One region of the Janthinobacterium sp. BCJ23 genome, then DNA from elsewhere that is predicted to be linked to it. Evidence: predicted binding sites of a transcription regulator. Region 1 holds the regulator's gene; each other region holds the start of a gene.
The links. The regulator LexA, encoded in region 1, represses DNA repair genes until DNA is damaged. The targets are predictions, from matches to a motif close to ACTGTATNNNNATACAGT.

Region 1 (5,410 bases):
ACCACCGTGGCAATCGCGTTGGCGGCATCGTGGAAGCCGTTCATGAAGTCAAACAGCAGCGCCAGGACGATCAACAGGCCTAGCACGTAGATGCTGATTTGTATGGTCATTATAGTTTCTTTTCTGATTCTGGTTCAGGACAGGCCCAACGCTTACGCGTTTTCGACGATGATGCCTTCGATAATATTGGACACATCTTCGCAACGGTCGGTCACGGTTTCCAGAATTTCGTAGATCGCTTTCAGCTTGATCAGATTGCGCACGTCCGGTTCGTCGCGGAACAGCTTGGACATGGCGGCGCGCATCACGTGGTCGGCGTCCGATTCCAGGCGGTCGATCTCTTCGCAGATGGCGACGATCTTGCGCGAGTTGTCCATGTTGTGCAGCATGGCGACGGCGTCGCGCACTTTTTCGGTACAGGCCAGCACCAGTTCGGCCAGGCGCTTGGCTTCCGGCGTGACGGCCTTCAGGTCGTACAGCGAGACGGTTTGCGCCGCATCTTCCAGCAGGTCGAGGATGTCGTCCTGGCGCGTGATCAGCTGATGGATGTCGTCGCGGTCGATCGGCGTGATGAAGGTCTTGTGCAGCATTTCCACGGTGGCGTAGGTGACTTTGTCCGCCTGTTTCTCGATGCTTTCGATCGCATGCACGCGGTTTTCCAGGTCGTCGAAATTGGTCATCAGGCCGAGCATCTCTTTGGCGCCCTTGACGCACAGTTCCGCGTGCTGGTTAAACAATTCAAAAAACTTGCCCTCAGTGGGCATCAAGCGTCCAAACATGTCATTCTCCGTTAAGCATTGAGTCGTGTTATTTACTACAGAAAGCCGCCCCGTTGTCGGGGGCGGCCGATGGAATGCCAGTGCTGCTGAGTCTTAGTCGCCTTGGTAAAGCGCCAGGCCACCACTGTAATTGCCAAATTTGGTGTATTGCCCCATGAAAGTGAGGCGGATGCTGCCGATTGGACCGTTACGTTGTTTACCGATGATGATCTCGGCCGTTCCCTTGTCTGGCGAGTCGGGGTTATACACCTCGTCGCGGTAAATGAACAGGATCACGTCGGCATCCTGCTCAATAGCGCCCGATTCGCGCAAGTCGGACATGACAGGACGTTTGTTCGGGCGTTGTTCCAGCGAGCGGTTCAGCTGAGACAGCGCGATCACGGGGCAACCGAGTTCTTTCGCCAGACCTTTCAAGCCCCGCGAAATCTCGGAAATCTCCGTGGCGCGGTTATCGCCCGGCGTATTGGCCGACATCAGTTGCAAGTAATCGACGATGATCAGGCCCAGCTTGCCGCATTGACGCGACAAGCGGCGCGAGCGGGCGCGCAATTCGATGGAATTGAGCGCTGGCGTTTCATCGATGTACAACTGCGCGTCGTTCATCTTTTGAATGGCGTTCGTCAGGCGCGGCCAGTCTTCGTCGTTCAGGCGGCCAGTACGCAAACGGTGCTGGTCGAGCTGTCCGACGGAGCCGAGCATACGCATGGCCAGCTGGGCGCCGCCCATCTCCATCGAGAACACGGCCACGGGCAAGCCGCTGTCGATGGCCACGTTTTCGCCGATGTTGACGGAAAACGCCGTCTTGCCCATCGAAGGACGGCCCGCCACGATCACCAGGTCGCCCGGCTGCAGACCGGAGGTCATGCGGTCGAGGTCGATGAAACCGGTGGGCACGCCCGTGATTTCACTCTGGTTGTCGCGGCTGTACAGTTCGTCGATGCGCTCGACCACCTGCGTCAGCAGGGGCTGGATGGCGGTCCAGCCCTGGGCGCCGCGCGCGCCTTCTTCGGCGATGGCGAAAATCTTCGATTCGGCCTCGTCAAGCATCTGCTTGACTTCCTTGCCTTGCGGGCTGAAGGCCGTGCCAGAGATATCGTCGGCGACGGTGATGAGTTTACGCAGCACGCCGCGGTCGCGCACGATCTCGGCGTAACGCCGGATGTTCGCGGCCGATGGCGTGTTTTGCGCCATGGCATTCAGGTAAGCGAGTCCGCCCACGTCATCGGCCTTGCCGAGCTGGGTCAGGGTTTCAAAAACAGTAATGACATCGGCTGGCTTGGAAGCGTTAACCATCTTGACGATTTGCTCGAAGATGATGCGATGGTCATAGCGATAGAAATCCTCCGCATGCATGAAGTCGGCGATGCGGTCATACGCGGCATTGTCGCGCAGCAGACCACCGATGACGGATTGTTCTGCTTCGATCGAATGCGGCGGAATACGGAGGGAATCCAGTTGCGGATCAGAGGGGGCGTTCATGGCGCGAATTATACCCGCTTCGGCGTGATGGCAAAAATAAAGGGCTGAAATTGAGCGAAAAAAAGGCCACAAAAAAGCCGGGCGAACCCGGCTTTTCATAGTGCGGCAATGCTTGCGGGCCAGGCCCGCAGACAATTACGCGTTCGCGTCTGGAACGACAGCGATAACAACTTCCACGACCACGTCGGTGTGCAGAGCAACCGAAACGTTGTGCTCGCCAACGATCTTCAGCGGACCGGTAGGCATGCGGATTTGTGCTTTTTCAACAGCAAAACCTTGCTTGGTCAGCGCTTCAGCGATGTCGAAGTTGGTGACGGAACCGAACAGACGGCCATCAACACCAGCTTTTTGAGCAACTTGAACGGTCAGGCCGCTCAGTTTTTCGCCCTGGGCTTGCGATGCGGCCAGTTTGGCGGCAGCAGCTTTTTCCAGTTCGGCGCGCTTGACTTCGAATTCAGCCACAGCGGTTGCCGTAGCACGACGTGCCAGGCGTTGCGGGATCAGGAAGTTACGTGCGTAACCGTCTTTGACTTTGACGACTTCGCCGAGGTTACCGACGTTAACAACTTTTTCTAACAGAATGATTTGCATAGTTCTTCTCCAGGAATATCTGACCGATTAAGCGTGGTGCAGATCGGTGTATGGCAGCAGCGCGAGGAAGCGAGCGCGCTTGATTGCGGTGTCAACTTGGCGCTGGTAGTGCGCTTTGGTACCGGTCAGGCGTGCTGGCATGATCTTGCCGTTTTCTTGGACGAAGTCTTTCAGCGTGTCGACGTCTTTGTAGTCGACTTGCTCAACGTGAGCTGCGGTGAAGCGGCAGAACTTCTTGCGTTTGAACAACGGGTTTTGCTGTTTGCGTTTTTCTTTAAGCTTGAGCTTATTTTTGTCGAACTTTTTACCGAATGCCATGTCAGGCTCCTGTATCTAAAATGCGCTAGTCAGAATTGACTGCACTAAAATCAATGATGTGAAACACCAAACTCTTGCTGTTGCGGCTCTTCCTGGCCAGGAAACCCGTGAACTGATATACCCCGCCCAAGCTTGCCTGACTGAACCTGCCTGAGATTTCGCCAGCGGCTAGCGCGGCAACATCAAACTCGGTCAAACGGGCAATCCCTGCTTCCATCTGCTGCGAACTGTGTTGCAATACTGCATTCACAATCGGCAGCCCTGCCGGGGTATAGCGCAATATTTCGCGCTCGGCAATGATGGCGGTTACTTGTAGCTGGTTCAGCGCACGATCCTGGTCAAGAATTAAGCTGCTGCTGCGGCTGGAGCGGCTGCTGGTGCTTCGGTGCGGTGGCTTTTGGCCGCGTCTTCGCGTTGTACCGATTTCATCATCGGCGAAGGAGCTGTTTCAGCTTTCTTCATTTTAACGGTCAGGTGACGCAACACGGCATCATTGAATTTGAATGCTGTTTCCAACTCGACCAGGGTCTCGTTGTCGCATTCGATGTTCAGGCAGATGTAGTGTGCTTTAGGCAGCTTTTGGATCGAGTAAGCCATTTGACGGCGGCCCCAATCTTCCACGCGGTGAACCGAACCGCCGCGGGTGGTTACGCTGGCTTTGTAGCGTTCGATCATCGCGGGCACTTGCTCGCTTTGGTCCGGATGGACGATAAAGACTATTTCATAATGACGCATGCAAACTCCTTCAGGTCGGATTGATAATCGCCCACCCCGGCGTCAAGACGGGTGTGGGAAGGTCAGCCGAAGATTATAACCGCCTTTTGCAAACGTTTCAATCATTCCTTCCACAAGCGCCCGAAAAACCCGTGCGCCACCGTGCTTTCCGGCCGTGGACAAGTATTTCTTGCGAAATTCGCCCAAAACACGGAAATCCCCTTGCATAGTGGGCGATACTGTACAAAAATACAGACTGTTCATATAGACAGCATTTTAGTATGCACCCACCGCTCATGATCAAGCTGACAGCACGACAAGAACAAATCCTGAACCTGATCAAGGACGCGATTGAAAACACGGGCTTTCCTCCCACCCGTGCCGAAATCGCCAATGAACTGGGTTTCAAATCGGCCAATGCGGCCGAAGAGCATTTGCAGGCCCTGGCCCGCAAGGGCGCGATCGAGATTTCGCCCGGCACCTCGCGCGGCATCCGCCTGATCGGTGCGGCCGCCGAAGCGCCGCCGTCGAAAGTGCCGGCAGCCCTGCTGATGTCGCTGCCCCTGATCGGCCGGGTGGCGGCCGGTTCGCCCATCCTGGCCCAGGAAAACCTGGAAGCGAGCTACAACGTGGACCCGGCCCTGTTCTCGGCCAAGCCCGATTTCCTGCTGAAGGTGCGCGGCTGGTCCATGCGCGACGCCGGCATCATGGATGGCGACTTGCTGGCCGTGAAAAAAGTCGACAGCGCCAAGAATGGCCAGATCGTCGTCGCCCGCATCGGCGACGAAGTCACCGTCAAGCGCTACAAGAAGACGGGCTCCGTCATCGAACTGCTGCCGGAAAATCCGGACTTCAAGGTCATTACCGTGTCGCCGGAAGATGAATTCGCCCTGGAAGGTTTGGCGGTAGGCTTGATGCGCAGCTGGCATTAAACTCCCGCACGTAAAAAGGGCCGCGACAGCATCACTGTCGCGGCCCTTTTTACATGGTGCGCGGCTGCTTATGCGTCCAGTGCGTTGCTGAAATCTTCCAATAAGTCTGCTTCATCCTCGATACCGACGGACACGCGGATCAGGGACTCGGCGATGCCCATGCTGGCGCGGCGCTCGGCACCCATCTCGTAGAAAATCGTGTGGGCGACGGGAATGACCAGGGTGCGCGTGTCGCCGAGGTTGCTGGCGGGAATGGCAAGATTGAGACGATTGAGGAAATCGAAGCAGTCGATGCCATCTTTCAGCTCAAAGCTGAACAACGAGCCATAGCTGCGGAACAAGTCGGTGGCCAGCGCATGCTGCGGGTGCGACGCCAGGCCAGGATAATGCACGGCAGCCACTCTCGGGTCGGCCTGCAGCATGTTGGCCAGCGCCAGGGCGTTCGAGCAGGTGCGGTCCATGCGCAAGGCCATGGTTTCCGCGCCGACGGCGATATGATGCGCAGCTTCCGGCCCCAGCGAGGCGCCGAAGTCGCGCAAAGCCTTGGCACGGATTTGCGCGATGCCCCACTGCGCGGGCGCCGCCTTCTTGTAATTC
Region 2 (5,410 bases), 980 kb from region 1:
ATGGGTACAGCCAGCGATTCCCGCCAGGCGCTGTTTCAAGTCGCGGCGGAAATTCTTCAATAAATTCAAACCGATCAGCGCCCTGTAAGCGGGGCCGATGGTATCGCAAAAACCGGGATAGGGCACGGCATCGGAGGCAGCTTCGGCCTCGACAATGGTCAGTTCGCGATCGACGGTAATACGTAAATGGAGGTCATGCAGAGGGGCGCCGGCGGGACGGGGGCCGGAGGCCAGGGTCGCATCATAGCTTTTGATGTCGGTGATATGGGCGTCAATATCCCACAGGCCGTCGTCGCGCATATACGCTTGGACGTCGATAACGCGGGAGTGCCGTAGGGCGCGCCGGGATACGGGAGTTGACAGGGGCATAAGACCGATGCCGCTTGCGCGGCCATAATTAGTAAGCAGCCATGTGCCTAAAGCACTCTGTTCGCAGCTTCTACGAACAGCAACCGCACCTGCGGCGCCGCAAAAACCCTAAAAGTGTAGCACACAGGGCGCTAGTTGCGCCGCAACATAATTTTTTATTGGTCGTGCCGTCTGCCGCAAATCATTAACGAAAATCGCAAAATCAATGACAATTATTCACAATGCAGATAACTTGAAAGCATGCCTGCGGCACCGGCGCACTGGCCGGCACCGCGCTTCAGTCAGCCACACCCAGTGCGCGTAAAACGGGCAAGGTGCGCGCGGAAAAATATTCCGCGCGCGCCAGCAGTTCGGCCAGGTTTTCCTCTTCCGTCAACAAGGGCTGCCCGTCCTTCGTCAGCAGTTGCTCCAGGCGCAGCAGTACCGGCCACGTCGCGCGCACCCATTCTTGCGGCGTTGGACAACCTTGCTGTTTTGCCCACAGGAACAGTTGTTGTAAATGCGATACAACCACGCCGCCGCCCGTCAGGGGGCTGGCGAGGCTGTGCAAGTCGGTTCTTGCCAGCGCCTGCTCCAGCAAGTGCGCATTCAGCCGCGCCGTCTGCGGCCGCGCCACGGCGATGTCGGCCTCGTCCTGGACGGCAAGCACGCTGCCCTTGCTGACCAGCACCAATATGATCTGCAGCAAGGCGGCCAGGCCGGCTTCGCTACCCGCCAGTTGCAGCTCCAGTTCGCCTATCGTGTACACGCGATGGTCGGCCATGGCGTCGAGCACGGGCGCATACACGCGCTCGTCCATATCGGCGTCGCCCAGCACCCCATGCACGCTCAACACCACTTCGTCGCGGGGCACGGCCAGCATCACGCGCACGGCCCGCACGGCGCTGACCTGGGCCAACGGCGTCAGCCTGCGCGCGCCCTTGACCCAGTAATCCTTGCGGAATTGCTCGTTGACGAGAAAGGCGCGCGTCGTCTCGCGGAAGACGGGATCGGGTATCTCGGCCAGGAATTGCTGGTGTTCGGCCGTCAGGTTCAGCATGTCGACCAGAGCGGTATAGTTGGCGGACGAGGCGAACTCCAGCTTGGCCTCGCCCAGCATGGCCGCAACGCTGGAAAAGGCCATCGGCTGCCAATCCGCATTGAAATATTCGTGTGCAATATAGTTGCGGTCTAGCGCTTTCAGCTTCTCGAAACGGTCCGCCAGCAGGGGATTGGCCTCCAGGTAGCGCGGTTGCACGGCGATCATCCTGTCGACAAAATCGATGGCGCCGTCGACTCGTGCCAGCACGCCCACGCCGGGCGCGCTCATGACGCGGCTATGCTCGGCCAGCAAGTCGCGCATCGGCATCATGGCACTCCAGCCCGGCTGCGTGTTATAGCTGATATAGGCGACGCCACCCACTTTCAGCTTGCGCTGCAGGAAATCGACGATCAAGGCGCGATTTTCTGCCGAGACCCAGCTCCAGATCCCGTGCAAGCAGATAAAGTCGAAATCGGGCAAGTCGTCACGGCGGCAAAACTGCGCGAACGATTCGTCCGTGAACTGTGCGCCGGCGCCGGTCACGCTGGCCAGCTCCTGCGCAAAGGCGGCCTGGGACGGATTGAAATCATTGCCATGCCAGCGCGTGGAAGACGCCGCCGCATGGATGTTGGCGCTGATGCCCTGGCCAAAGCCCAGCTCGCAAGCCGTGCCGCTGGCCGGCAAGGCAAGCCCGGCAGCCAGCAGGGGCAGCCGCAGGCGCAGAGGATTCAATTCTTCGTAATAGCCATAGGTATAGGCGATTTCGGCCACATAGCCGGCATTCCAGTTGCTCATCTCGATCCTGTCACGGTCAGTGGTGCTGCGCGCATCGCACAGCGTTCGAGCGCCAGAATACCTTATCGCGCGGCGTCGCCATACTGGAAACAAACGGCGTTTGAAAGCGCAGTTCATGGGGCACGACGGAGGCCGGCCGGCGCGCCATGGCCAGCCTCATTCCTCGTCGGGATCCAGCCCCTTCAAGGCCGCTTGCACGGCGCGCTGGGAAAAGCCGCGCTGCATCAGGAAGCGCATCTGCTTGTTGCGCTGCTCGGCATCCTGCGCTACTTCACCAAACTTGCGGCGCCACACTTCGCAGGCGCGCGCAACTTCCCCTTCGGCCAGGCCCGCCTTGAGTTCCTGCAGCGCCTCGCCGCCGATGCCATGGCTTTGCAACTCCGCCATGATGCGGCTATTGCCGAAGCGGGCCGAGCGGCGGTGGATCAGCGACTCGGAAAAGCGCTCCTGCGACAGCCAATTGGCTTGCTCCAGGCTGTCGAGCAAGGCTTCCACGTCATCGCCCTCCTGCGCATGGCGCTGCAGCTTGCGCCGCAATTCCATGCGGCTGTGTTCACGCATCGACAAAAAGCGTAGCGCCCTGCCCTTCAGGCTTAGTTGTACTGCGGCCATACACCCACCTTGTCTTTCATTCCACAATCACATCACCCAAACACAATCGCCGCCCGGCGCAACAGCGCGGGACGGCGATCATGGTCCTACCTTGCGGCAAGCCATGCGTAGGTCGGATCAGGGCCCTTGGACCGTAATCCGACAACATTGTTGACGTCTGTGGTGTTGTCGGATTACGCGCGGCTTTGCCGCGCTAATCCGACCTACTCTGGCTTGGCTTCCGCAGCCTTGGCAGCCTTGTCGGCGGCTTTGTCCGCTTTTTCCGGCTTTTCAGCAGCCAGCGGCGGCAGTTCGCGCACGCCCAGCGAAGCGCGGACCTTGTTTTCGATTTCGCGGGCCAGCGCCGGACGCTCCTGCAGGAAGGCGCGGGCGTTGTCCTTGCCCTGGCCGATACGTTCGCCGTTGTAGCTGTACCACGAACCGGATTTTTCCACGATCTTGGCATCCGAGCCCAGGTCCAGGATTTCGCCTTCGCGCGAAGTGCCGGCGCCGTACAGGATGTCGAAGTGCGCTTCCTTGAACGGCGGCGCGATCTTGTTCTTGACGACCTTGACCTTGGTTTCGTTGCCGATCACTTCATCGCCGGACTTGATCGAGCCGGTGCGGCGGATATCCAGACGCACGGAGGCGTAGAATTTCAGCGCATTGCCGCCCGTGGTTGTTTCCGGACTGCCGAACATCACGCCGATCTTCATGCGGATCTGATTGATGAAGATGACCAGGGTATTGGTGCGGTTGATGGAACCGGTCAGCTTGCGCAAGGCTTGCGACATCAGGCGCGCTTGCAGGCCTGGCAGGGAATCGCCCATGTCGCCTTCGATCTCGGCGCGTGGCGTCAGCGCGGCCACGGAGTCGATGACGACGAGGTCGACGCTGCCCGAACGCACGAGGGCGTCGCAGATTTCCAGCGCCTGCTCGCCCGTGTCCGGTTGCGAGATCAGCAATTCGTGCAGATTCACGCCCAGCTTTTGCGCGTAACCGACGTCGAGCGCGTGCTCGGCATCGATAAAGGCGCACGTGCCGCCCAGTTTTTGCATTTCGGCGATGGTTTGCAGGGTCAAGGTGGTTTTACCCGACGATTCCGGACCGTAGATTTCCACCACGCGGCCGCGCGGCAAGCCGCCCACGCCCAGCGCGATATCGAGGCCGAGCGAACCGGTCGACACGACTTGCACTTCTTCGATCGGTGCGCTGGCATCCATGCGCATGACCGAACCTTTGCCAAACTGCTTCTCGATCTGCGCCAGTGCGGCGGCGAGCGCCTTGGCTTTTTCCGATGCGGGTACTACAGCTTTTTTATCGTCCATATGTTCTTTCAGCCGTTCTACAGTTGCGGATTCACGTGACGCATCTACGTGAACCGTGCAGCCTGCGATAGCGCCAGTGGGTTAAATTCTTTACACAGACAGTACTGTATAAAAAAACAGTGATCAATGCAAGCGGAACGTGGATTTGTTTTGAAACAGATCAATACAACCGCGGATTTTCATAAAAATTCGCCACCTTGCGGAAAATGAAACACAATACAAGCTTCTACCGCCGCAAAGCATAGGAAGTGCACCATGCGTATTTTACTTGCCGAAGATGACAGCGTGCTGGCCGATGGCCTGACCCGCTCGCTGCGCCAGTCCGGTTATGCGATCGACTACGTCAAGACGGGGCAAGAGGCCGATACGGCCCTGTCCACCCAGGAATTCGACTTGCTGATCCTCGACCTGGGCCTGCCCAAAATGTCCGGCCTGGAAGTGCTGCGCCGCCTGCGCGCACGCGCTTCGCTGCTGCCTGTGCTGATCCTGACGGCCGCCGATTCCATCGAACAACGCGTGAATGGCCTCGACCTCGGTGCCGATGATTATATGGCCAAGCCGTTCGCCTTGTCGGAACTGGAGGCAAGAGTGCGCGCCCTGACGCGCCGCGGCGCTGGCGGCGGCGCCACCATCATCAAGCACGGCCCCCTCAGCTACGACCAGGTGGGGCGCAGCGCCTACATCAACGACCAGATGCTCGACCTGTCGGCGCGCGAACTGGGCTTGCTGGAAATCCTGCTGGGCCGCACCGGCCGCCTCGTCTCGAAAGAGCAGCTGGTCGACCACCTGTGCGAATGGGGCGAGGAAGTGTCGAACAACGCCATCGAAGTGTATGTGCACCGCCTGCGCAAGAAGATCGAAGTGGGCGGCGTGCGCATCGCCACCGTGCGCGGCCTCGGCTATTGCCTGGAAAAATACTCGGAAGCGGCGCGCCTGAACGCTGAAGCGGGCGAGTCGGCAAGCCCGGCCAGCGGACCCGCCAGCAAGTGAAGGCGCGCGAGGCGCCAGCGGACGAGCCGGATGATGACGACTGGTTCGAGCCGCCCACCACGGAGCAGGACGACACCATCGAGCATTCGCTGTTCGGCGAAATCCTCGACTGGATGCTGGCGCCCCTGCTGCTGCTGTGGCCGATGAGCATCGCCATCACCTATCTGGTGGCCAAGGGCATCGCCAATCAGCCGTTCGACCATGCGCTGGAAGACAGCGTGACCGTGCTCACGCAGCAAGTCAAGCAGGCCGATGGCGCCATGTTGCGCCGCGCGCCGGACAAGAACAGCAGCAATAATAATGGCCGCGACTTGCT
Region 3 (5,410 bases), 790 kb from region 1:
TTCGCCCGTGATGGCGCTTTCATCGACGGAAGCCACGCCGGCCGTCACTTCGCCGTCGGCGGGAATCACGTCACCGGCTTCGACCAGCACCGTCATGCCCTTGCGCAGGTCGGTGGCCGGCGTGGGCAGCCAGGAGGTGCCGTATTTCGGCGTTTGCATTTTCTTTGCCATCACCGTCTGCTTGAGGGCGCGCAGCGAGGCCGCCTGCGCCTTGCTGCGGCCTTCGGCCAGCGCTTCGGCGAAGTTCGCGAACAGCACGGTAAACCACAGCCACACGGCGACGGCGACGATGAAGCCGAATGGCGCTTCACCCTGGCCGCCGCTGATCCCGGCCTGGATGGCCAGCAGGGTCGTGATGATGCTGCCCACGTAGACGACGAACATCACGGGGCTGCGCCACTGCGTGCGCGGGTCGAGTTTTTTGAACGCATCGACGACGGCGGGGCCGATCAGTGCGGAATCGAACAAAGTCAGGCTTGTGCGTGACATGGTAGCCTCTTATTTGATGAAAAGTTGCAGGTGTTCGACGATCGGGCCCAGGGCCAGCGCGGGAACGTAATTCAATACACCGACGAGCACGACAACGCCGATCAGCAGGCCGATGAACATGGGGCCGTGCGTGGGCATGGTGCCGGCATTGGCCGACAGGCGCTGCTTGCCTGCCAGCGAACCGGCCACCGCCAGCACGGGCACGATCACGCCGAAGCGGCCAAACCACATGGCGATCGCCAGCATCACGTTGTAGAACGGCGTGTTGGCGGACAGGCCGGCAAACGCGCTGCCGTTGTTGTTGGCGGCCGATGTGAACGCGTACAGGATTTCGGAAAAACCATGCGCGCCCGGGTTGGCCACGCCGATCTTGCCCGGTTCGACCATCACGGCGATCGCCGTGCCCGTCAGCACCAGGGCTGGCGTGATCAGGATGGCCAGCGAGACCATCTTCATTTCATAGGCCTGGATTTTCTTGCCCAGGTATTCAGGCGTGCGGCCTATCATCAGGCCGGCGATGAAGACGGCCAGGATGGCGAACATCAGCATGCCGTACAGACCCGTGCCCACGCCGCCGAAAATCACTTCGCCGAACTGCATCAGCAGCAGCGGCACCATCCCGCCCAAAGGCATGTAGGAGTCGTGCATGGAGTTGACGGCGCCGCACGATGCGGCCGTCGTCACCGCCGCGAACAGGGTCGAGGAGCTGATGCCGAAGCGCGTTTCCTTGCCTTCCATATTGCCGCCCGATTGCAGGCTGCTGGCCTGCTGGTCCACGCCCAGCGCTTGCAAGGATGGATTGGCTTGCTGCTCGGCGCTCATCACGCCGGCCGTCATGAGGACGAAGATCACAGTCATGGCGGCCAGCACTGCCCAGCCCTGGCGCAGGTCGCCCACCATGCGGCCGAAGGTGAAGCACAGGCCGGCGGGAATGATGAAGATGGCCAGCATCTGCAGGAAGTTCGACAGGACGGTCGGGTTTTCATACGGGTGCGAGGAATTGGCGTTGAAGAAGCCGCCGCCATTCGTGCCCAGCAGCTTGATCGATTCCTGCGACGCGACGGGGCCCATTGCGATCGTCTGCGTCGCCGCCACTTGCGCTTCCATCACGGGCTTGCCGGCCGCATCCAGCACGGGCTGGCCGTCGGCTGTCACCTTCGGCGTTTCATACGCCACGTGATCGAGCAGGGTCACTTCCTTGTAGGCGGAAAAATTCTGGATCATGCCTTCGCCCATGAAGACGACGGACAGGGCCAGCGACAGCGGCAGCAGGATGTACAGGGTCGAGCGCACGAGGTCGACCCAGAAATTGCCGATCGATTTGCCCGAGCGCGAGGCGAAGCCGCGCACCAGCGCGAAGATCACGGCGATGCCGGTGGCAGCCGAAAAGAAGTTCTGGCATGCCATGCCCAACATCTGGGTCAGGTAGCTCATGGTCTGTTCGCCGCCGTAGCCCTGCCAGTTGGTATTGGCGACGAAGCTGACGGTGGTATTGAACGAGGAATCGGGGCTGACGGCGCCCAGGCCCTGTGGATTCAACGGCAAGAAGCCCTGCAGGCGCTGCAGGCCGTAGACGAAGACGGCGCCCACGGTATTGAAGACGATCAGGGCGATGGCATAGCTTTTCCAGCCCATGGCCTTGTCGGCGGGCAGGCCGGACCAGCGGTACAGCAGGTTTTCCAGCTTTTGCAGCCAGCCCAGGCCGCGCACGGGCGCATCGCCGGCCACCTTGGCCATGTACAGGCCCAGCGGATAGCAGGCGGCCAGCAGCACGGCCAGGAAAGCCACCAATAACAGTATCGATTGCGTCGTCATCACAGTTCCTCCGCCTTCAGCAGCGCCACCAGCAGGTACACGAGCAAACCAGCCGAGACGATGGCGCCCAGCACATAAAACGCGTTCATTTGACGCTCCCTAATTTGTCGCAGGCGACGGCGAAGCCGGCCGCCAGGACGAAAAACACGGCAATCAAGCCGAGATACACGAGATCCATTCCCACCCTCATTCAGGTTTGTTTTGATAGTGAGCAGATTAGCCAAAAGGGTCTAAAAAATTCGTAAAGACTGGGGAGGTGCATGTAAACAAGATGTAAAAACGGGGGCTTTACCGCATAAAATCCAGCACAATTGGCGCAAAACCACGCCTGAGGCGCACTGTTGTTGCCCTGGAGTAGCGCTATTGCTCGCGGGACAAGATAGAATGCGCGAGCGTCCGCACAAGGACGCCTGGCCTGCCGCACTGCCCTCCCCCAGTGACGCTGGACGGGATATACTGTATATTCATACAGTTATCGCCGCCGCTGTCATTGCGCCCGCAGTGCCCTGGCCTGGCGTTCCAACCACTGTCTTTACTTAGCTTGAACACGTATGGCCACTAAAAAACCAGCATCCGACTACAGCGAATCATCCATCCGTGTCCTGAAGGGACTGGAACCCGTCAAGCAGCGCCCGGGGATGTACACCCGCACTGAAAATCCGCTGCACATCATTCAGGAAGTGATCGACAATGCCTCCGATGAGGCGCTGGGCGGTCATTGCACGCACATCGCCGTCACGCAAAACACGGATGGCAGCATCACCGTGGAAGACAATGGCCGCGGCATTCCCGTCGGCCTGCACCCGGAAGAAGGCGTGCCGACCGTGGAAATCGTGTTTACAAGGCTGCACGCGGGCGGCAAGTTCGACAAGGGTTCGGGCGGCGCCTACGCGTTCTCGGGCGGCTTGCACGGTGTCGGCGTGTCCGTCACCAATGCGCTGTCGACGCGCCTGGAGATCACCGTCTGGCGCAAGGAAAGCGACGGCAACGGCTTGCACCACATGGTGTTTGCGAATGGCGACGTGATCGAGCCATTGAATTCCCGCCCCGCCCCGCGCGACGGCAAGAAGTCGGGCACGCGCGTCACGGCCTGGCCCGATGCAAAATACTTTGATTCGCCGAACATCTCGCAAACGGAGCTGCAACGCCTGCTGCGCTCGAAAGCCGTGCTGCTGCCGGGCGTCACCGTCACCCTCACCAACGCGAAAACGGGCGACACGCAGACGTGGCAGTACGCGGAAGGCTTGCGCGGCTACCTGACCGAAACGCTGGCGCAGGTATCGAATGGCGAAACCCTGATTCCCCTGTTCGAGGGCGCGCAGTACGCGGGCCCGGATTCGGAAGGCTTTGCCGAAGGCGAAGGCGCGGCCTGGGTGGTGGCGTGGACGGAAGAAGGCGCCATCGTGCGTGAATCGTACGTCAATCTGATCCCCACCTCGAATGGCGGCACGCACGAATCGGGCTTGCGCGACGGCCTGTTCGGCGCCGTGAAAAACTTCGTCGAAATGCACTCGCTGCTGCCGAAAGGCGTGAAGCTGCTGCCGGAAGACGTGTTCGCGCGCGCTTCGTTCGTGCTGTCGGCCAAGGTGCTGGACCCGCAATTCCAGGGCCAGATCAAGGAACGCCTGAACTCGCGCGACGCCGTGCGCCTCGTGTCGACCTTCACCAAGCCGCCGCTGGAACTGTGGCTGAACCAGCACGTCGACTACGGCAAGAAGCTGGCCGAACTCGTGATCAAACAGGCGCAGTCGCGCCAGCGTTCGCTGCAAAAAGTGGAAAAGAAAAAATCGTCGGGCGTCGCCGTCCTGCCCGGGAAGCTGACCGACTGCGAATCGTCGGACATCGCGCGCAATGAACTGTTCCTCGTCGAGGGTGACTCGGCGGGCGGTTCGGCCAAAATGGGCCGCGACAAGGAATTCCAGGCGATTCTGCCCCTGCGCGGCAAGGTCTTGAACTCGTGGGAGACGGACCGCGACCGCCTGTTCGCCAATAACGAAATCCACGATATCGCCGTGGCCATCGGCGTCGATCCGCACAGCGTGGGCGATACACCCGACCTGTCCGGCCTGCGCTACGGCAAGATCTGCATCCTGTCCGATGCGGACGTGGATGGCTCGCACATCCAGGTATTGCTGCTGACCTTGTTCTTCAAGCACTTCCCGGTCCTGATCAACAAGGGCCACATCTGCATCGCCCGCCCGCCTTTGTACCGGGTCGATGCGCCCGCGCGCGGCAAGAAGCCGATCCAGAAAATCTACGCGCTCGACGACGGCGAGCTGGTGGCCATCGAAGACAAGCTGCGCAAGGAAGGCGTGAAACAGGGCGCCTGGTCGATCTCGCGCTTCAAGGGCCTGGGCGAGATGAACGCCGAGCAGCTGTGGGAAACGACGATGAACCCGGACACGCGCCGTTTGCTGCCCGTGACCTTGGGTGAAGTCGATCACATGGCTTCGGCCTTGCGCTTCAATATGTTGATGGGCAAGGGCGAAGCGGCCGGACGCCGCGCCTGGATCGAAGAACACGGCAATGAGGCGGAGGCGGATATCTGATGATCATCGGCATCGACCTGGGCACCACCAACAGCCTGGTCGCCATCTGGCGCGACGGCAAGGCTTCCATCATCCCGAATGCGCTCGGTGAACACCTGACGCCATCATGCGTGAGCATCGATGACGACGGCACTGTGCTCGTGGGCCGCGCGGCGCGCGAGCGCCTGCAGACGCACCCGCAGCTGACGGCGGCCGTCTTCAAGCGCTACATGGGCAGTGAAAAGAAGATCGCCCTCGGCACGCAGCAATTCCGCCCGGAAGAACTGTCGTCGATGGTGCTGCGCGCGCTGAAGGAAGATGCCGAAGCCTTCCTAGGCCACAAAGTCGAGGAAGCCATCATCACCGTGCCCGCGTATTTCAGCGATGCGCAGCGCAAGGCCACGCGCATCGCGGGCCAGCTCGCGGGCTTGCGCGTGGAACGCCTGCTCAACGAGCCGACGGCCGCCGCGCTGGCCTATGGCATCCGCGACAAGGAACAGGAAAGCAAATTCCTCGTCTTCGACCTGGGCGGCGGCACGTTCGACGTGTCGATCCTCGAGCTGTTCGAAGGCGTGATG
Region 4 (5,410 bases), on a different contig from region 1:
AACTAGCCGAAATGGGGTTCTGCGAACGCAAGATCGTTTTGGCCGACAGGTTTGGCCCACGCTGCTCGCCCGAACGCGAACAGGCACGGGCCTTCGGAGAGCTTCAACACGTGAGGTTCTTTATCGAAACATTGGATTTGGCTGCCGCGCCGTTTGCGCCAATTGGCCTGAGAGAGCGCTCCGCTATCGAGGCCAACAGTTTACCTAGACGCCCGACCAAACTCTACATTTGGTTGAACAAGATATTGCCAAGAAGCCTATCGGCGGTGCGCAACATGCGCGTTCAAATGGGGCGATCCGTTCGAACGGTATTTTTGAGACTACGCCAACAACGGTGCTGTTCGCGACATCGACAAGTGCCACAAAGGCGCCAAGCGCGCCTTCGCCTTGTCACACGCATTCATGAAAAAAAATGAACACTTCGACTTATCTATCGATACTCTGGCATGTGAGTTGGGTGCTTCTGTTGCTCTGTGTTGTACGTGGCGTGCGAAGGCATGCCACGTGTCGAACGCGCCCCAGCTGGTTCCCGGACGAATTGCGTTACGCCAGCCTGGCTTACGCAGAGCAAACTTTCTCAATCGACCACCCCATCAAACTCCTCGCGCGTGTTGATCGAGTCTATCGCAACAAAGGAAGACTCACGTTAATGGAATACAAAATCCGACGTGTGGAGCGCGTGTTCATGTCGGACGTGATCGAACTTTCGGTCCAAAAGATGGTTCTGGAATTGGCAAGCGGCGCCAAGGTGAACGAGTATGGATTTGTCGTTGTTGAGCACCCTGAGATACCTGGGCGTAGAGCCATCAAGGTTTTCTTGCTTAATCACAAACAAATCACGGAATTTTATCACCGCAGAATAGCTTTATTGAGCCAAACGATTTCGGCCGATCACGCGGAATCAATATCGCAGTGTCGCCGATGTGAATTCTTGAAGGAATGCAAAAAGTATCCTGAAAGTACGGTATAGGCCATATTGTGCTCAGAGAATACCCTCTGTGAATGTCCCACGTGAGGATGCTTTGACTGGACAGTCAGAGTTTCTTGCGAGCGATAATAAATGCTATGAACTGCGATTTACTGATATGGCGCATAAAGAAGATGCGACAGCCTGGCTTTCTCCAAGAGGTCTCGTATTATGAACTCGATGACCGGAACCGGGCGCTTGAACAGCAGCAAAAGGGAAACTGAATGGACTTACCTTCCAATGTAAGCAAGCAGATCGACTTGCTATCAGAAATGGGCAATGACCTGGCCGATCAAGGCGAATTCAGCCAAGCAGCGGAGAGATGGACGCAGGCCCTTGATCTGCTCCCTGCACCACAGGCTAAGTGGGAAGCGTATACCTGGCTGAAAGCCTCCATTGGCGATGCGCTCCACCACCTTGCTGATTTTTCTGCGGCGCGCGAGGCATTATTCGATGCGCTAAATGGTCCTGATGGCCAAGAGAACCCGTTTGTGCATTATCGCCTTGCGCAGACGGAATTGGCCTTGAAAAATGAAGAAGCTGGTATCGCGGAATTGCTCAAGGCGTACATGCTCGACGGTGAAGAGATCTTTACAGAGGAAGAGGATGGGTACATTTTTTTGCAAAAACTTCGGGATGCCGGACTGGTCAGCTCGCAAACATAGTGGATTGTGTCGAGGTGCAAAATGCGTAAAGTTCTGATGATCGTCATCGTCATCTTACTAGCGGGTATTGCAGGATTGTTGGCAATGGACCGCTACGACAAGCACGTGGAAAAACAAAGGCAAAAGACGTTCGACGAAAAGTTTTTGAAATAATAAATCGGCGAGGGCACGGCCTGCAGCAGATCGGGCGACATACACCTAGACCATAGAGCCGAAAATATCGGTGACTTGGGAAGTGGGAAATATTACCGCTCTGAATACGGAGATATTGTGAAATTCATGAATATCGCATGGATTGAAATCATCGCACTAAATATCGTGGCTTGCGCCGAATTTGATCCATCACTCAATGGCTTGTTAAAGATCGACACCAATATAGCTGCGCCTTCCCACATACGCCAAGGCAATTTATATCCCAATAGAATTTCAGCCACCACTTACTCCAAAGAATCAGGATGCACGGTACTGCCGATTCATAAAAGTAGCGTCGATGTTGATACGCTTTATGGACGCGCAATGACCCGTTTCGGATTTAAGTCGCCTGAACAGATCACGTTTTACCGAAAAACGGTTGATCGAACTTACTTGGTTGATCAGGGATACAAGCATGAAAAGCAAAGCGGCGCTTTTTACCATTTAGCTCAAACTGTCTCGTCAGGTACACCTGGAAAATCAGGGGCAATGTGGCTCGATCTGACATTTGCTAAAAGTGGTTCTGGCAGTGACGTTACTGCCGAATTTTGCATCGATCCTGATGATCCAGTAATGTCCAGCAACAACATCCGCCAACAAATAAGTGCTCGAATTCAAGAGATTTTCGGCACCTGACGAGGTGCCAGCAGTGCGGGACTCGCACACCCGCCCGCTCCAGGCCTAGGTAAATCACACGTTCTTGGTTGCGCTGTATTGTCTATCTATGCAAGCTTCCAGGCGAGAACATTTGAGGTGAATCGCCACCAGTAGCTGAGACTTTCCTTATTCATAGTTTTTGGAAGTTGTAAAACCGATGGATCGTGCTATGGGCCTGGGTGTTCTGCCAAATACCTGGTGTGCGATCTCGTAGCTGCCTGATCTGACGACGAAATTGGCGTTGACCTGGTTATTCATCTGCCCTGCAGAGACTACCGTCGCGCTCAAGCAAACGATGCTTGAGCTTCGGCGATCCTCTTGACTCTTTCGTGCCATCACAACCGTTAGTTTTAACAATTCAAGAAATTCATGGACCTTGCAGTTTTTGACGTCCTCAGCATATACTGTATTTATGTACAGTAGTTTTGAGAATGATCCACAACCTCGCAAGCCAACCGCCATGCTTTCACCTTCCCTTCAACGTCGCAGCCCTACCACACTGGCCAATAGTGCCTTGCTGCGTGACGTCTGGCGGGCTAGTGAGCTGAGTCGAGGAACAACCAGCACTGTTACTACCGGTCACAGCGTCTTGGATCACGAACTTCCGGGCAACGGTTGGCCGCAATCGACCTTCACGGAGTTATTAGTTCAGCAAGCGGGTATCGGGGAAATGCACTTGTTGCGGCCAGTGCTGGCGCAACTATCGCAACATCGTCGGATTGCCCTGGTGCAGCCGCCGTACTTGCCCAACTCCGCCGCCTGCAAATTCATGGACCTGAGTTGCCCGAACCTGCTCTGGATACGCGCCCCCAGCACCGCAGATGCTCTCTGGTCCACCGAGCAGATCCTGCGCAATGGCAGCTGCGGCGCGGTGCTGTTGTGGCAAGCCAATATTCGCGACGAGGCACTGCGGCGCCTCAATCTGGCGGCGCAGACAACCGAAACGTTCTTCTGGCTGGTCCGGCCGATGAGCGCAGCGGCTGATGCCTCACCTGCACCATTGCGCCTGGCATTGCGCCCCGCCGCCGGCGGCATTTCCACTCACATCATCAAACGGCGTGGCCCACATCATGAGGCGCCACTCTTTATCCCGCTGGCAGACATGCCGGCACGTCAACGATTTTTGGACGATCAAAATGCGGTTCTGGTTCAGCGTACACCTCCCACTGTTGCCTCTCGAATGCCTCAGGCCGCGCTGGTGTGAGCCGGGGCCGTATGCGGTGGTCGAGAAAGGCCGCATCATCACAGTCTCGCAGCAAGCCTTTGCCGAAGGCGTGCGCGTCGGCATGCGCCCTGGCGGTGTAGCGGCCGTCTCGCCGGATAGCGTCATCCTGGAGCGCAATATTGAGCGTGAATTGATCACCAGCAATGCCATCGCGCTCGCCCTCCTCCAGTTCACCCCGGAAGTGGCGCATGCCGGCGACTTCAGCCTGTTATTGGACGTGACCGCCAGCTTACGCTTGTTTAGCGGGCGCGCCGCCATCAGCCGGCGCATTCGCGCTGCCCTGCAAGCGCTTGGGGTGACCGCGCAGCTCGGCACGGCGCCGACGGCCATGGGGGCCTGGCTGCTGTCGCGCTGGCAGCCGGCCAAACGCCAGATCATTGTGCGGCGCACGGTGCACATGCGCTCACTCGAGCGCCAGCTCGACCGCATGCCCTGCGCCTATCTGCCCAGCACGGCGAATCACCTCGAATGGCTAACGGACATTGGTGCTGATCATCTGGCGGCGCTAAGGCGCCTGCCCCGCCCTGGCATTCAGCGCAGGATGAACAAGCACGTGCTCGATGAACTCGACCGCGCCTATGGACTCGCTCCTGAACTGTTTGAATGGATCGCCATTCCCGAGACTTTTTCAGCGCGCATCGAAACTTTTGACCGGATCGAACACGCCGATGCCCTGCTGGACGGCGCCACGGGCCTCCTGCAGCAATTTGTCGGCTGGCTGGTCGCGCGCCAGCAGGCCGTGAGTGTTTTTGTTCTGCTGCTGGAGCACGAGCGCGGCAAGACTGCGATCCCGCCCACGCCGATCGAGATCGGATTGGCAGAGCCGACCTGGCGCGACGCGCACCTGATACGACTGTTGAAGGAGCGCCTGGCGCGCACGGAACTGGCTGCCCCAGTCATCGCCCTGCGCCTGGAAGCGCGCCTGCTGACCGCGATGGCGCCGCCGACGCAAGACCTGTTTCCCGAGCCGGGCGGCAGCCCCGCCGACTATAAGCGCCTACTGGAATTACTCAGCGCCCGTCTTGGCAGCGACAACGTCCTCTCGCCTGTCGAGCATCACGACCATCGGCCGGAGGAAAGCAATGCCTGGGCTACCGCCACCGAGAAGCGCAAGGCGGTCAACGCCGAGGATGAGGCGTTTGAACGCCCGTTCTGGCTGCTACCCAAACCCATCCCGCTGCTGCTGCGCGGCGAACGTCCCTTTTATGGCTCCCCACTAAAAATGCTCAAGGGGCCGGAACGCATTGAGGCCGGCTGGTGGAATGATCAAATCGCTGCCCGCGACTATTACATCGCGCAAGGCAGCGATGCGACTTGCTACTGGATCTACCTGGAGCGCGTCGTTGACGGCCGCTGGTATCTGCACGGGATGTTCGGCTGATCATGGACCAGCCGCCAATTTCCACGCTGCCGGACTATGCCGAGCTGCAGTGCATGAGTCATTACTCCTTTCTGCACGGCGCCTCTCCGCCCGATCAATTGGTGGCGCGCGCGGCGCAGCTGGGCTACCAGGCCGTCGCCATGGCCGACGAATGTTCCCTGGCCGGCGTGGTCAAGGCGCATGTGGCCGCGCGGGAGTGGAACATTCATCTCATTATTGGCAGCCAGATGAGGGTGACACCGGAGGACGGCACCCCGCCCTTCACTGTGCTGGTCCTGGCCATGGACCGCGACGGCTACGGCAACCTGAGCGAACTCATTACC

Region 2: a site for LexA is predicted at 4,208-4,225, ahead of recA (recombinase RecA). Genes of this name have one in related genera too.
Region 3: a site for LexA is predicted at 2,760-2,777, ahead of AC54AG_RS04045 (DNA topoisomerase IV subunit B). Genes of this name have one in related genera too.
Region 4: a site for LexA is predicted at 2,885-2,902, ahead of imuA (translesion DNA synthesis-associated protein ImuA). Genes of this name have one in related genera too.

Annotation. Positions count from the first base shown of each region.
Region 1 covers NZ_JCAQAW010000001.1:104,490-109,899, forward strand. The annotation lists gene AC54AG_RS00430 (inorganic phosphate transporter) at 1-113, opposite strand, end outside; gene AC54AG_RS00435 (DUF47 domain-containing protein) at 153-779, opposite strand; gene AC54AG_RS00440 (replicative DNA helicase) at 873-2,258, opposite strand; gene rplI (50S ribosomal protein L9) at 2,394-2,849, opposite strand; gene rpsR (30S ribosomal protein S18) at 2,877-3,167, opposite strand; gene priB (primosomal replication protein N) at 3,193-3,492, opposite strand; gene rpsF (30S ribosomal protein S6) at 3,513-3,902, opposite strand; gene lexA (transcriptional repressor LexA) at 4,178-4,813, shown strand; gene AC54AG_RS00470 (cystathionine gamma-synthase family protein) at 4,882-5,410, opposite strand, start outside.
Region 2 covers NZ_JCAQAW010000001.1:1,087,491-1,092,900, forward strand. The annotation lists gene AC54AG_RS04900 (DUF2889 domain-containing protein) at 1-369, opposite strand, end outside; gene AC54AG_RS04905 (class I SAM-dependent methyltransferase) at 647-2,185, opposite strand; gene recX (recombination regulator RecX) at 2,342-2,797, opposite strand; gene recA (recombinase RecA) at 3,001-4,104, opposite strand; gene AC54AG_RS04920 (response regulator) at 4,360-5,094, shown strand; gene AC54AG_RS04925 (sensor histidine kinase) at 5,091-5,410, shown strand, end outside.
Region 3 covers NZ_JCAQAW010000001.1:891,930-897,339, forward strand. The annotation lists gene kdpB (potassium-transporting ATPase subunit KdpB) at 1-489, opposite strand, end outside; gene kdpA (potassium-transporting ATPase subunit KdpA) at 499-2,304, opposite strand; gene kdpF (K(+)-transporting ATPase subunit F) at 2,304-2,393, opposite strand; gene AC54AG_RS04045 (DNA topoisomerase IV subunit B) at 2,856-4,853, shown strand; gene AC54AG_RS04050 (molecular chaperone HscC) at 4,853-5,410, shown strand, end outside.
Region 4 covers NZ_JCAQAW010000010.1:70,036-75,445, forward strand. The annotation lists gene AC54AG_RS24680 (hypothetical protein) at 1-416, shown strand, start outside; gene AC54AG_RS24685 (PD-(D/E)XK nuclease family protein) at 413-970, shown strand; gene AC54AG_RS24690 (tetratricopeptide repeat protein) at 1,192-1,632, shown strand; gene AC54AG_RS24695 (hypothetical protein) at 1,912-2,460, shown strand; gene imuA (translesion DNA synthesis-associated protein ImuA) at 2,942-3,685, shown strand; gene AC54AG_RS24705 (Y-family DNA polymerase) at 3,702-5,087, shown strand; gene AC54AG_RS24710 (error-prone DNA polymerase) at 5,090-5,410, shown strand, end outside.